DNA from 2 places in the Mesorhizobium sp. M8A.F.Ca.ET.207.01.1.1 genome. Region 2 is predicted to be linked to the other one. Evidence: predicted binding sites of a transcription regulator. Region 2 holds the regulator's gene; the other holds the start of a gene.

Evidence for each region. The regulator LexA, encoded in region 2, represses DNA repair genes until DNA is damaged. The targets are predictions, from matches to a motif close to TGTTCNNNNTGTGTTCNG.
Region 1: EN850_RS00575 (sel1 repeat family protein) is a predicted target of LexA. The motif match lies at 1,062-1,079, and genes of this name have one in related genera.

Annotation. Positions count from the first base shown of each region.
Region 1 is NZ_SRUS01000001.1:128,722-136,491, forward strand. It holds gene EN850_RS00565 (hypothetical protein) at 1-15, opposite strand, end outside; gene EN850_RS36180 (hypothetical protein) at 55-210, opposite strand; gene EN850_RS00570 (DUF2147 domain-containing protein) at 422-763, opposite strand; gene EN850_RS00575 (sel1 repeat family protein) at 1,202-1,468, shown strand; gene EN850_RS00580 (branched-chain amino acid ABC transporter substrate-binding protein) at 1,894-3,015, shown strand; gene EN850_RS00585 (acetyl/propionyl/methylcrotonyl-CoA carboxylase subunit alpha) at 3,199-5,181, opposite strand; gene EN850_RS00590 (hypothetical protein) at 5,350-5,814, opposite strand; gene EN850_RS00595 (O-acetyl-ADP-ribose deacetylase) at 5,935-6,465, opposite strand; gene EN850_RS00600 (carboxyl transferase domain-containing protein) at 6,468-7,770, opposite strand, start outside.
Region 2 is NZ_SRUS01000006.1:399,262-407,031, reverse strand. It holds gene EN850_RS20315 (ABC transporter substrate-binding protein) at 1-852, opposite strand, end outside; gene EN850_RS20310 (GntR family transcriptional regulator) at 1,007-1,780, shown strand; gene lexA (transcriptional repressor LexA) at 2,191-2,934, shown strand; gene EN850_RS20300 (ComEC/Rec2 family competence protein) at 2,928-5,384, opposite strand; gene gltX (glutamate--tRNA ligase) at 5,488-6,912, shown strand; gene gltA (citrate synthase) at 7,083-7,770, shown strand, end outside.

The DNA.
Region 1 (7,770 bases), on a different contig from region 2:
GGCGATGCGGTTCATGATGTCTGTGCTTTTCTTTTCGAGGTCTGGTTCTCTGTTTCAGTGGCGAAGGTTGGTCGGGCAGGCGAGGTGGCACATTCTGGCGGCTTCCTCCCAGGAGCGGGGGGACCGGGCCGCTTCGGCGACGAGGATGGCGAAGAACATCCCAAACAGGCTCATCAGCAGGCAGACGATGGTGAAGCGGCGAGCAAGCATTGGGTCCGTGTCTCCTTCAACACGCAGGAGAATGCCCTGACGCCTCTGAACCGGCTCTGATGCCGGCGTTCATCTGCGGTTCAAATTGATTGACGGGACATTGGCTGGGTCGCCGCCGGCCCGAACGGCCATCGAGGGTCACGGTCAGCGCGTCGATAAAACGAAAACGGGGCCCGCCGGGCCCCGTTTTGAGATCGCAAGGAGATGACGATCAGAGCTTGTGCCAGGTCTGGCTCTTGCAGATCAGTCCGCCTAGCACGCAACCGCTCATCTTGAGCGAGGTGCCAGCCAATGTCGCCTTGCCGGAATAGGTCTTGTCGTTTGCCGGATCGGTGATGTTGCCGGTATATTTGTTGTCGCCGGCCGCCTTGAGCGATCCGATGGTCTTGCCGGCATATTTACCGGACTTGAGCGTAATGGAAAATGAATCGCCGCCTGAAATGGCCGCGGTGTCGCCTGCCTGCGTTTTCCAGTTGCCCTCGATCGGATCGGCCCATGCCGCGCCGCTCAGCATCAAAGTGGCCGCCAGGGCCAGGCTCACTTTTCGAAACATGTCTTCCTCCGTTTGGATAGCCGGCCGGATGCTCCGCCTCACCGGTCTGCCGCTTACGCAAACGTAAGCTAGTCCAGCTTCCGTCAAAACAAAAGCGGTGCCGCAACGGAAGACTTTGGCGTTTTGAAAGCGGCTGAATTCGCTCTGTCGGGACGGAAACGGAAACGATCGCCGCGTCGTGTTTGTTTCCCGTGGTTAGCGGAGTGTTGATCGGGGTCCCGAAAATTTTCGTCAAATTTGGCGAAAACCGGCCGAATTGCTGGTTTCGTATCCTTAACGAATTTCCGTGTTTACCTCTTGTTTTAGCTTTGTTTTCCTCAAATTAAGCACGCCATTTAACGACGGATTCAAGCCTGCGCGGCATTCTCGAAAGCATCGAAAGAGCGCCCCGGACAAGACAAACGGAGGCAGCTCTCGGGAGCCAGACAGGGGACTAAAATGGCACGTTTTGAAATGCTTGAAGCAGGCTTCGGCGCCATGGGGGCAACTGCCCAGGCCGACATTCTTTTCGAACTGGGCATGATGTATGCGACCGGTCGCGATTGCGAGACCGATGTCGTTGCCGCCCACAAATGGTTCAACATCGCCGCCATCAAGGGTTCGGCCCGCGCCGCGGAACTGCGCTCGGAACTCTCGGCGGCCATGTCGAAGGTCGAGATCGCCAAGGCGCTGCGCGAAGCCCGCGAATGGATGACGATGCACTGAGTCCCGCCAGACGGGGACGCTCCGCCGCTAAAAGACGGTCGGGCCAACAGGGACAAGGCTGCGCAGACAGCCAGGCCACGGGCCAACAACAAAAAGAATGCGGCAGGCCGACAGGTCCAAGCCGCGCGACGGACCATGATCCCGAAAGTGGAATCGGGGCTTCGGCAAGATCATGGCCAACAGGAAGACAGGGAAGGTGGGTTGGGTTCACAGCGCGGGGGGCGCCGGGGAAACAGCCTGACAGGCAAAAAGCCACGACCAGCCGGAACAAGGCTGGCGTGGCTTTTTGCGTGGATGAGACCGCGCAGGCCCAATCGAGCGGCGCCAATGCGCCTAGACAGGCCCGGTGAAGGATGAAATTGTCCCGCCTCTCTGGAAGAAGCGCGGCCGGGGCGGCCGCGCGTTAGTGGAGGAGTTCTATTGTCATGAAAAAAATGAGTATTTTGAGCGCGGCCATTTTCGGCCTGATGATGAGCGCGCCTGTCGCATTCGCCGACGACATCACCGTATCGGTGGTCGGCCCGATGACCGGACAACTCGCGACCATCGGCGATCAATTCAAGCAGGGCGCACAGGCCGCGGCCGATGCCATCAACGCCGCGGGCGGCGTCAACGGCTCGATGATCAAGCTCGACATCGAGGACGACCAGTGCGACCCCAAGCAGGCCGTTTCGGTCGCCAACCGCATCATCGCCAACGGCGTCAAGTTCATCGACGGTCATGCCTGCTCGGGTTCGAGCATTCCGGCCTCGGCCGTCTATGCCGAAGCCGGTGCGCTGATGATGAGCCCGGCCTCTTCGAACCCGGTGCTGACCGACGCCGCGGCCAAGTCCGGCTGGCCGACGATCATGCGTCTTTATACGCGTGACGACGCACAGGGCGCCTTCATCGGCCCATGGATCGCCAAGAAGTATGCCGGCAAGAATGTGGTCATCCTGCACGACAAGAGCGCCTACGGTCAGGGCGTGGCTGACGCCGTCAGGGCAACCATGAATACCGGTGGCCTCAAGGAAGTCTACTATGACGCCATCAACCCCGGCGAGAAGGACTATTCGGCGCTTGTCACCAAGCTGAAGGATCTCAAGGCCGATGTCGTCTATTTCGGCGGCTACCATCCTGAGGCTGGCCTGATCCTGCGTCAGTCGGCCGAACAGAACCTGAAGTTCCAGCTGATCATGCCGGACTCGATCGCCTCGCCGGAGTTCTGGCAGGTTGCCGGCCCGGCCGGCGAGGGCACCATGTTCGTGTTCCCGTCGGATCCGCAGGCAAAGCCGGAAGCCAAGGCGGCCGTCGAGAAGATCAAGGCCGGCGGCTTCGTGCCGGAAGGCTTCACGCTGTTCTCCTACGCCGTGGTCCAGGCTTTCGCCGAAGGCATCAAGCGTGCCGGCAGCGACGATCCGGCCAAGGTTGCCGAAGCGTTGAAGAACGGCACGCCGATCAGCACCGTTGTCGGCGACGTCACCTTCGACGAGAAGGGCGACCTCAAAAATGCCAGCTATGACATCAACCAGTGGCATGACGGCAAGTACGCGCCGATCGCGCAGTAATCGCTCCGACGATCGGCTAGAGCAATTCTAGGAAAAGTGTGTAGCGGTTTTCCGTCCAGAATTGCGTAAAAACAAGAAGTTAGAGCGGGTCAGAGATTCTATCAAACTCTGAACCGCTCTAGTCCAAGGAAATGGCCGGGTTCGTCCCGGCCATTTCTGTTTGCGGTCCGCGATGCGCTCCGGCTATCGGCCGGTGGCGGCGGTCGACGCGTTCTGGTCCTCGATGAACCCCACCAGCACCGCCCCGTCGGTGACCTGTGACCCTTCCCCGGCGATCTCGGCGATCACCCCGTCATGCGGGGCGGCGATGGTGTGCTCCATCTTCATCGCTTCGAGGATCAGCAGAATTTGTCCCTTGATCACGGCGTCGCCTTTCGCCACGCGCACAAGCTTGACGAGACCCGGCATCGGCGCGCGCAGGCTGCCGGAGGCGGCAGCGGCTTCATCGCTCCTGGCCAGGGGATCCGGCACGGTGAAAGTATAGGCGACAGCGCCTTCGAACACGGTGATGTGGCCAGGCCAGCGGGCGAGGCGGGGAACGGCCCGAAGGTCATGCGAATTGGTGCTGTCATACGGCGCATCGAGCGCCACCTGAAAGCGCCCGTCCGGCCGCATTGAAACCTTGGCCAGGATGGCCTCGTCGCCGAACTTCAGCCGCGTGCGCCGCGCAACGCCGTGGAAATGCGCATAGCCGGCAAGCGACGACCAGGGGTCGTCCGACGGCAATGCTCCGGTACCCGAGGCCGCCAGCGCGGCAGCCGAGATGATTTCGCCGGTCGGCGGCGCGACCGCCGTCAGCATCTCCTGGAGTCTGCCGATCAGGCCGGTATCGACGTCGCCCGCCGCAAAATCCGGATCGGCGGCAAGAGCGGCAAGAAAAGCGGCGTTGACGGTGGAGCCGGCAATCTCGATTTGCGCGAGCGCAGTGCGGAGCGCCTCCAGCGCCGCCTGCCTGTCCCCGGAATGGACGACCAGCTTCGCGATCATGGGGTCGTAATAGGGCGAGATGGCATCGCCAGCCCGCACGCCGGTCTCAATGCGCATCGCGGCACCCTCGGGGGCAACGCCCGGAAATTTCAGGTGGTGCAGCGTGCCCGTCGCCGGCAGAAACCCCTTGGCCGCGTCCTCTGCATAGATGCGCGCCTCGAAGGCATGGCCGCAAAGCGCGATCTCGCTTTGTGTCTTCGGTAGTTTTTCGCCGCTGGCGACGCGCAACTGCCACTCGACGAGATCGGTGCCGGTGACCATCTCGGTGACCGGATGCTCGACCTGCAGGCGGGTGTTCATTTCCATGAACCAGAAGCGGTCGGCCTTGAGGCCTTGCGAGGCGTCGACGATGAACTCGATGGTGCCGGCGCCGGAATAGTTGATCGCCTTGGCGGCCTTCACCGCCGCCTCCGTCATCGCCTTGCGCAAGGCCGGCGTCATGCCGGGGGCGGGGGTCTCCTCGATCACCTTCTGGTGGCGGCGTTGCGCCGAGCAGTCGCGTTCGTAGAGATGCACGGCATTGCCGAAATTGTCGCCGAACACCTGCACTTCGATATGCCGTGGCTTGTCGACGTATTTTTCGACCAGCACGCGGTCGTCGCCGAAGGCGGCCTTGGCTTCGCGCCGGGCGCTGGACAGCGCCTCGGAAAAATCATCGGGATGCTCGACGCGCCGCATGCCCTTGCCGCCGCCGCCGGCACGCGCCTTGATCAGCACGGGATAGCCGATCTCGCGGGCTTTCGAGGCAAGCAGCACGATCTCCTGCGCCTCGCCATGATAGCCCGGCACGACCGGAACGCCGGCTTTCTCCATCAGCCGCTTGGCGGCGTCCTTGAGCCCCATGGCGCGGATCGAAGCGGCCGATGGGCCAATGAAGGTGAGCCCTGCGGCTGTGACCTGATCGACGAAGTCAGGGTTTTCCGAGAGGAAGCCATAGCCCGGATGGATCGCTTCGGCACCCGTTGCAAGCGCTGCCGCGACGATCCTGTCGCCGCGCAGATAGCTCTCGCCGACAGGCGAGGGGCCGATATGGACCGCCTCGTCGGCCATTTCGACATGCAGGGATCTCGCGTCGGCATCCGAATAGACGGCGACGGTGTGCACGCCGAGCTTGCGGGCGGTGCGGATAACGCGGCAAGCGATCTCGCCCCGATTGGCGATCAGGATCTTGCTAAACATGGAGCCTCCAGCGGCGAATTTGCTTCGAGCGACGCAGGCCTTGCTTCGCGCTCGCCTCAGTGGACATATCCCCCACGAGAGGCACGCTGTCCTGCCGACCTATGCTGGCAGACGTTCCCTCGACCTCTCCCTTACCAAGGGAGTGCTCCAGCTGGCGTTCGGCCCTGCCTACTTCGACGCCGAGATGGCGCAGCCGCCGCTCGCGGTCTTGAGCTTCCACCGTGTCAAGCCGGCCTGGCAGTTGCGCAGCGCCATTTCTTCCGCGGCCTTCTGGGACGGCGCGTTGAGCTTCGTCCCGCAGATGATGTAGAGGTCGACAACGCGCGAATAAAAGGTCGTGGCGTAGGCCGAATGACCGCCCGCCGCGATATAGGCTTTGTACGCCACGTTGCATTCGCTCTTCGGATCCGAGCCCATGGTCGGTGGAAAATGCACGTCTCCCTTGCTTCCCGCCAGTGAACCCGCCGTCGCGGCGGCGACTGTCGTTACGACAAGCAGTCCGGTCAGCACCGGGAAACGAACGTGGCCTTTTCTGTCTGCAAGCGATTTGGCCATGCTCATGCCAGTCGCCGAGAGCATTAGTAATCCTGCAAGTATCGACGCAGCCGACTTGCGACAATATTTCCGAACCATTTTCACCCCAGCCCAATTGCCCAACCCAGTGTGAGCAATAGCGAACATTCGGTGCCGCCGCCAGTTCGCCGGTAGAAATTTTCATTTGGCTATGATGATGAATCGATTGGTCCATACAGTTCAACTTTCCCCCAGAGCAGCAATTGCTCTTCGGTATAGTTCTGAAGTCGGCTCATCGAAGCAGCAGAAAGTAACGGTTTCCGGCGATGTGTTCCGTGCAAGGAAGCTGCCGACCGTTCGGACCGCGATCGCAGTCGCTTCAGCCTTCGGATACCGGTAGACACCAGTCGAGATTGCTGGAAAGGCAATTGTCCGGCAGTCATTGGCAAAAGCGATTTCGAGCGAGCGCTGGTAGCAGGAGGCGAGCAGTTCTGCCTCACCCTTGCCGCCACCCTGCCAAACCGGCCCGACCGTATGGATGATATGGCGGGCCGGCAGCCGATAACCCTTGGTCAGCTTTGCATCGCCCGTCTTGCAGCCATTGAGCATGCGACATTCGAATTCGAGTTCCGGCCCGGCGGCGCGGTGAATGGCTCCGTCGACCCCGCCGCCACCGAGCAGCGAGGAGTTGGCGGCGTTGACGATGGCATCGACCGCCAGCTTGGTGATGTCGCCGGTGTGAACGCTGATCCGGTCGCCCGTGGCGCTCATCATCACATCCTGAACACACCGAAGCGTGTCTCCTCGATCTCGGCGTTGAGCGCGGCCGACAGGCTGAGCGCCAGCACCTCGCGTGTCCGGGCCGGATCGATGATGCCGTCATCCCAGAGCCTTGCCGAGGAATAGAGCGGGTGGCCTTCATGCTCGTACTTCATCAGGATCGGCTTCTTGAATTTCGCCTCCTCCTCGGCGGTCCATTCCCCGCCCTTGCGCTCGATGCCTTCGCGCTTGACCATGGCGAGCACCGTCGCCGCCTGCTCGCCGCCCATCACCGAGATGCGGGCGTTGGGCCACATCCACAGGAAGCGAGGTGAGTAGGCACGGCCGCACATGCCATAATTGCCGGCCCCGAACGAACCGCCGACGATGACGGTCACCTTGGGCACCCTGGCGGTCGCAACCGCCATCACCAGCTTGGCGCCGTCCTTGGCGATGCCGCCCGCCTCGTATTTCCTGCCGACCATGAAGCCGGTGATGTTCTGCAGGAAAACCAGCGGTATCTTGCGCTGGCAGCACAATTCGATGAAGTGCGCGCCCTTCAGCGCGCTCTCGGAAAACAGCACGCCATTGTTGGCGATGATGCCGACCGGCATGCCGTGGAGATGGGCAAAGCCGGTGATCAGCGTCGTGCCGTAGTTCTGCTTGAACTCATCGAATTCGGAGCCGTCGACGACGCGCGCGATCACCTCGCGCACGTCATAGGGCTGGCGCAGATCGGTCGGGACGATGCCGTAAAGCTCATCCGCCGGATGAAGCGGCGGAATCGCTTTCTGTAACTTCAGGCTTACAGCTTTGTTCCGATTCAGGTTCTTGATGATGCGCCGGCAAATGGCGAGCGCGTGTTCGTCGTCCAGTGCATAGTGATCGGCGACACCGGAAAGCCGGGTGTGCACATCAGCGCCGCCCAGATCCTCGGCGCTGACATCCTCGCCGGTGGCCGCCTTCACCAGCGGCGGTCCGCCGAGGAAGATGGTCGCCTGGTTGCGCACCATGATCGTCTCGTCCGACATCGCCGGCACATAGGCGCCGCCAGCCGTGCAGGAACCCATGACGCAGGCGATCTGCGGGATGCCGGCCGCCGACATGTTGGCCTGGTTGTAGAAGATGCGGCCGAAATGCTCGCGGTCGGGAAACACCTCGTCCTGGTTGGGCAGATTGGCGCCGCCGCTGTCGACCAGATAGACGCAAGGCAGGTTGTTTTGCAGTGCGATCTCCTGCGCCCGCAGATGCTTCTTCACCGTCAGCGGATAATAGGTGCCGCCCTTCACGGTGGCGTCGTTGACGACGACCATCACC
Region 2 (7,770 bases):
GCCCTTGAGTATCTCTGCGGCAATGTCGCCGGCATTGATGCCGACCTGCGTGTAATTGACCGCGAAGCTCGCCGGCACGGTGCCGTTGCGGACCGCGCTGTCATCGGAGTTGACGACCGGGATACCGGCCTGGCGGGCGGCGGCGGAGACAGCGGCGATCGCCGGCTGGATCAGGTTCGAGGCCGGGCCGTAGATGACGTCGGCCTTGCCGGCGAGCGAAGCGATACGTTGCTGGATGTCATTGACGTTGTCGATGCCGACCTCCACCACCTCGAAGCCAGCGGCGGGCGCCGCCGCCTTGATCTTTTCGACCAAGGCAACGTCATTGGCCTCGCCCGGATTGTAAGGCACGCCGAAGCGCTTGGCGTTTGGCAGCAGCTTCTTGGTGAAGGCCATCACCGCGGCGACGTCCTGCAGATCGCTGGCGCCGGTCATGCCTTCGTCACCTGAATCCCACGACGGCACCAGCTTGGCCGCCACTGGATCGGTGACCGCGGCAAAGACGATTGGAATGCCGGAACCGGCGAGCGCCTTCTTGGCGATCTGCGAGACCGGCGTGGTGATGGTGTAGATCAGCTTGGGCTGCTCCGCCTGCAGCTTGGCGATCATCTGCGGCACCAGCGATGCATCGAAATTGGTATGGCTTTCCGTATAGACGACGTCCTTGCCCTCGACGAAGCCGTTGTCCGTCAGCGCCTTCTTGAAGCCGGCTATGGCGGCGTTGAGCTGGGGGTGCTCGCCGAAATTGGCAATGCCGATGCGTATCTGGTCGGCGGCGGCACTGCCGGCGCTCACCATCAACGCGCTAGCCAGGAACAAACCCGACAACCAAGCGGATTTCGACTTCAACATCATTTCCTCCCAGATTTGATCAGCGCCGCTTGCAGCGCGGCTACTGCAAACGATCATGGTCAGTCCGCCGGCTTGTGTCAAACATTATATATAATTCTTGCCATGCCCCTACATCATATATAATTTTCCCCTGCCAGACGACGGATGGACCGCGATGCAGGATCAAACGAGCTCCACAAAGACGGAGGCAGCCTATCAGCTGTTGCGGCGCGATATCCTGACCACGCGCCTCATGCCCGGCGCCCCGCTCAAACTGAGTGCACTGCGCGGCACCTATGGAGTCGGCTGGACGCCATTGCGCGAAGCCTTGTCGCGGCTCGAGGCCGAACGCCTGGTCACCGCCATCAGCAATCGCGGTTTTACCGTGGCTCGGGTGTCGCGGGCCGAACTGGAGGACCTGGCGCGCGCCAGGATGGTGGTCGAGATCCCCCTGTTCCTCGAATCGATGGAGAAAGGCGGCAAGGAATGGGAAGATGCCGTGGTCACCGCCCACTACCGGCTCTCCCGTTGCAAAACCGCGGTCGACGATCCCTCGGATGCGGCGGTCGACAAATGGGACGAGAATCACGAGGCTTTCCATGCGGCGCTGCTGAGTGCCGCCACATGCGATTGGCTGTTGCGTTTCCGCTCGACGATCTCGGATCAATTGCGCCGGCATCATCGCTTTCTTGGTCTGGCGCCGACATTGCGGGCCGCGGCCGGCCTCAAGGATGGCTACGAAGAGGCGATGGAGGCGCTGCGCGAAGCGATTGCGATCGAACACCATACCGCGATCATGGAAGCGGCACTCGATCGTGACGTCGAGCGGGCCAAGGCGCTGATGGTGGCCCATATCGGCTACACCCTGCACGTCTATGTCCACAGCGAAGACAGCGGCCCGACCAAATACGCCGCCCGCGCCGGCAGCTTGAAAGCCGGTTCGGGATGACTCCGGCGCTTCCGCGACACCTATTCGCACGCGTTGGTCGGAGTGGGGCCGGACGCCTGGGTCCATCGCTGCCCCGAAGCTGCCAGTCGTTGGCGTTTTGGTTTCGTTTCGTTCCGCGAATAACGGACCGATAAATTATACAATCCGCCCGGGGAAAGCCTTCCGAACGGCTGACGCCAAACTCGGGAGCGGATGGGCCACAGGCCATTAACCATAACGATTTCAATGGGCCTGCCGATGGCGGAAAAGGTCGGCTTCTGCCCGCCGTAGCGGACAAAAAACATCCGCAGCCTTAACAAATTCATTAAACTTTAAACGGTTGCGGAACACAACTGGAACAGATAGTGTTTGTTCTGGGTTTGTTTTTTCGATTCTGGTTCAGACCTTCGTTCAATGCCTTGGGGGCCGCCATGCTGACACGCAAGCAACATGAACTGCTGATGTTCATCCACGAACGGCTCAAGGAAAGCGGGATACCGCCCTCCTTCGACGAGATGAAGGAAGCGCTCGATCTTGCCTCCAAATCCGGGATTCATCGCCTGATCACGGCGCTGGAGGAACGCGGCTTCATTCGCCGGCTACCCAATCGGGCGCGCGCGCTGGAGGTGCTGCGGCTGCCGGATTCGATCGCGCCCGGCCTGAACGCGGCAAAGAAATTTTCGCCCAGCGTCATCCAGGGCAGCCTTGGTCAAAACAATCTTGGCCGCCAGCTCAAGCCGGCGACGGCGCCTTCGCGTCTGCCCGCGGCCGGCAATGACGACGATGTGGTTTCAGCCGTGTCCATCCCGGTCATGGGCCGTATCGCCGCCGGTGTGCCGATCGATGCCATCCAGCATCAGACGCATTCGATCTCGGTGCCGCCGGATATGATCATGGGCGGCGAGCACTATGCGCTGGAGGTCAAGGGTGACTCGATGATCGAGGCTGGTATCTTCGACGGCGACACGGTCATCATCCGCAATGCGAACACGGCAAGTCCGGGCGAAATCATCGTGGCGCTGGTCGACGAGGAGGAAGCGACGCTGAAGCGGTTCCGCCGTAAAGGCGCCTCGATCGCGCTCGAAGCCGCCAATCCAGCCTACGAAACGCGCATTTTCGGGCCGGACAGAGTCAAGGTACAAGGCAAGCTGGTCGGGCTGATCAGGCGCTACTGAGCCGGTTTGCCATCGGACTTGTCTGGCTTTTTATAGGGCGGCAGCCCCCTCGCCTCGCGTGAGAATTTTCGCTGCTCGTGCCAGGGCCGGTATGGTCCCTCGACAGCGAATTCGATCACAGCCGGGGTTGTGGCCGACTGGGGATCGAAGAAGACGGCAGCACTTCCCTTGCGGGCGAGCTGCCGTTTCGTGACGACGACAACCAGCGGATTGTGGCAGGCGTCATAGGCGGTCGCGTCATTGACGACGATCAGGTCGGCGAAGGCGCAGGCTTTCCAGGTGTTCTTGCGATCCTCGACATAGGCGACGATCGCGCCGGAAGGGTGCCTGGCAAGGCAAAGGCCTTCGCGGCAATAGAACGGCGATCCCTGCGGCAGGTCGGTGGGAGCGGCAATATCGAATTGCCCGTCCGCCTTGTCGAACATTTCCGGTTTGACGATTGTTTCGGAGACCAGAGCGCGTTTCCAGTTGTCGGCCGCGAATTCGTTCGGACGTTCCCGGTTGACGGCCAGTTCGCCATTGCCGATCGGCAGTGCGACCAGCCGTGCGTCTTCCGAGATCAGCACGTCGGGCGTGCGTATGTCCGACACAGTCAACAGACCGGCAAGTGCGAATGGCAGTGCCGCGAGCCGCAGCCAGGTCGTCGCCATCGTCGCGATGACCAGCGCGACGGCCACCAGCAGCACGGATTGCTGCGAGATCAGACCTACCCCATCGATTGGCGAGCGCTCCGATATCCATGACGATACGGCGATCATCGCTGTCAGGCCTTTGCCCATCACGTAGAGAAACGGGCCGTCGGCGCCGAAGGGCATCGCCAGCGAACTGAGGACCGCAAAAGGCATGACGACCACCGACACGATCGGCATGACGGCCAGATTGGCGAACAGGCTGAGCGGCGATACGCGCTGGAAATGCCAGATGGCAAACAGCGCCGTCGCGCTGCCGGCAATGATGGAGGTCATGGCCAATCCACCTGTCGCCAGCAGGAATTTTCGCGTCAGGAACCCGGGTAGTGACCGCTTTGGCGACGGTGGCCTCGTCTTACCAGCGCGGTGGTCCGCCCAGCCGGCATAGGCGCCAACAAGGGCCGCGGTTGCTGCGAACGACATCTGGAAGCTCGGGCCGACGACCTCGTGCGGGGAAACCAGGATAACGGCGATCGCCGAGATGGCCAGGTTGCGCATGGTGAGCGCCGCGCGATCGAACAAGACGGCAATCAGCATCACCGCCAGCATGATGAAGCTGCGTTCGGCCGCAACGACGACACCGGAAATGACGAGATAGGCGGCGATCGAGAAAAGTGCGGCGGCGGCCGCATATTTCTTCACCGGCCGGCGCGCGGAAAAGTCTGGAAACAGCGCGAAGGCACCGCGCAACAGACCCATGATGGTGCCGGCGACCAGCGCCATATGCAGTCCCGAAATGGAAATGATGTGATAGATGCCGGTACGCCGCATCGCTTCGTTGATTTCATCGGGAATGCCGGCGCGCACGCCGACGATCAGCGCCGCCGCGATCTCGCCTTCGGCGCCGCCGATGCTGCCCCTGATGTGGTCGGCGATGGCTTCGCGGGCGTTTTCGATGCTTGAAAAAAGACGGGCTGGCAGCGACATCTCACCATCGTCGGTAGCGACAACCGTTGGATTGCCGAGAAAGAAGCCGCTGCCGCCGATGCCTGCGAAATAGCTGTCGAAGGAGAAGTCGTAGCTGTCCGGCCGCACCGGACCGGTCGGCGGCAGCAGTTTGGCGTAGCCTGTGATAAGCGAGCCAGCGGTCATTTCCGGCGGTATCTTGCGTGCCGAAAGCCGGACCCTTTCCGGCGCATAGCGCAATTTCGGCCGGGCGGTCGAAATCACGTCCATGGTCAACCGGATACGGCCGCTCTCCATCTCCTCGAGCGAGACCACGCGGCCGGTCAATTGAGTCGAGATTTCCGAACCCAGCATCCGGGTTCCTGCTCGCCATGTTTCGACCTTCGCCGCGAGCAAGCCCAACGCGCACAACATCACTGCCATGAAACACAGATGGGTTTTCGGCCAGGAGCGCGAGACGAACGCACAGGTCGCCGCCAGCACCATGACCGCGACCGGCTTTGCAAAATCGGGCTCGGTCGCCAGCGAAAAGTAGCCGATCGCCCCAACGGCCAGGCAGACCGGCACCAGCAGGAAGGCGATGCCCCGGTCGAGTTCCAGCTCCGCCGCCTTGGCCAAGCCGTGGCGCAGGCGAGGCAAGGATACCAGGCCCATTTGCCGGCGCACGCGCACAATCCTGCGTGCGGCAGAAGACGGAGTTGGCGCCGGCAAGCCCGCTTGCAACGGCAGGGTTGCGGGCGCAGCCACGAGCGGCGACGGCAGCGGGATCGCCGGAGGCGTCGCAAACAGGGACCGCTCGCTGACGCCGACAATGGCGCCCTCGCCCCGATCCGAGCTCCGGCCTCGTCCAGTCATCGGGTCTGCCCCTTGCGCCCTCGACACCCTATGCTACATGAACGCGCGAAGCGCGAAAGTCCGCGCCCTCCGCACCCAGCTTCAGACGTTTTCCGGGAGTTCCATGTCCGACAAGGTCATCACCCGTTTTGCCCCCTCGCCGACCGGCTATCTGCACATCGGCGGCGCGCGCACGGCACTGTTCAACTGGCTCTATGCCAAGCATACCGGCGGTACGATGCTGCTGCGCATCGAGGACACCGATCGGGAGCGTTCGACCGATGCGGCCACATCAGCCATTCTCGACGGCCTGACCTGGCTCGGCCTGTCATGGGACGGCGATGCGGTTTCCCAATTCGAGCGGGCGCCGCGCCATCGTGAGGTGGCCGAGGAACTGGTGCGGCTGGGCAAGGCCTATTACAGCTACGAGACTTCAGCCGAGCTCGAGGCGATGCGCGAGGCAGCACGCGCCAAGGGCCTGCCGCCACGCTATAACGGCCACTGGCGTGAGCGCGATCCGTCGGAGGCACCCGCCGGCGTCAGGGGCGCCATCCGCATCAAGGCACCGACCGAGGGCGAGACGGTGGTGCAGGATCGGGTCCAGGGCGAGGTGCGCTTCCCCAACAAGGATCTCGACGACTTCATCATCCTGCGCTCGGACGGCAACCCGACCTATATGCACGCCGTCGTCGTCGACGACCACGACATGGGCGTCACCCACATCATCCGTGGCGATGATCACCTGACCAACGCCGCCCGCCAGACCGTGATCTACAACGCCATGGGCTGGGAGGTGCCTTCGATGTCGCATATCCCGCTGATCCATGGCGCCGACGGCGCCAAACTGTCGAAGCGCCACGGCGCGCTTGGTGTCGAGGCCTATCGCGCCATGGGCTATCTGCCGGAGGCCCTGCTCAATTACCTGGTGCGTCTGGGCTGGAGCCATGGCGACGACGAGATCATGTCGATCAAGGACATGATCTCGTGGTTCGACATCGGCGACGTCAACAAGGGCGCGGCGCGCTTCGATTTCGCCAAGCTCGAGGCGTTGAACGGCGTCCATATGCGCCGCATGGCCGATCCGGAATTGTTCGATATTTTCATCGCCACCTTGCCTTATCTGGAGGGCGGCCCGGCGATGGCGGCGCGCCTCGACGAGAAGAACCAGGCGCAGTTGCTGGCAGCCCTTCCGGGCCTGAAGGAGCGCGCCAAGACGCTGGTCGAGCTCGTCGACGGCGCCGCTTTCCTGTTTGCGGCGCGGCCGCTGCCGATCGACGACAAGGCCGCACTCCTGCTCAATGACGATGCCCGCAAGATCCTGCGCGGCGCTCACGAAGCTTTGAAGTCGCTGTCGGGTGAGTGGACGGCGGCCACGGCCGAGGCCGCTATCCGCGACTATGCCCTGGCTGGCGGCCATAAGCTTGGTGCCGTGGCCCAGCCGTTGCGGGCTGCTTTGACCGGCAAAAGCACCTCGCCGGGCGTATTCGACGTGCTGGCCGTGCTGGGGCGTGAGGAAAGCCTGGCCCGCATAGCGGATCAAATCGATTAGGAGCAAGATTGGCATTGAAAGGCGCGTTTCGCAGTGCAACATTATGTCTTGGCCCAATCTGGCACGCACCTCCTAGAATGCGGTGGCGAAGACGCGCATTGCGGTGATTTCGACGTGTCGCTCTGCGGAATTTGCCTTTGCCGGCATGAGGAAACAAGAAGGAGTTTGCAATGACCGAAGCTGCGAAAAAACTGGATGTGGGCGGCCAAGAGGCCACGGCAACGCTCGAATTCGCCGGCAAGACCCACGAATTCAAGGTGCGAAGCGGCTCGGTCGGACCTGACGTCATCGACATCGCCTCGCTCTACAGCACCACCGGCGCTTTCACCTATGACCCCGGCTTCACCTCGACGGCAAGCTGCGAGTCGGAAATCACCTTCATCGACGGTGATGCCGGCATCCTCCTGCATCGCGGCTACCCGATCGACCAATTGGCCGAACATGGCGACTTCCTCGAAGTCTGCTATCTCCTGCTCTACGGCGAACTGCCCACCAAGGCGCAGAAGGACGATTTCGATTACCGCGTGACGCGCCACACCATGGTGCACGAGCAGATGTCGCGCTTCTTTACCGGCTTCCGCCGCGACGCGCACCCGATGGCGGTGATGTGCGGCGTGGTTGGCGCGCTGTCGGCCTTCTATCACGACTCGACCGACATCTCCGACCCGTACCAGCGCATGGTTGCGTCCATGCGCCTGATCGCCAAAATGCCGACGATCGCGGCCATGGCCTACAAGTACCACATCGGCCAGCCCTTCATTTACCCGAAGAACGATCTCGGTTTCGCGGCAAACTTCCTGCATATGTGCTTTGCCGTGCCGTGCGAGGAATACAAGATCAACCCGGTGCTGGCGCGCG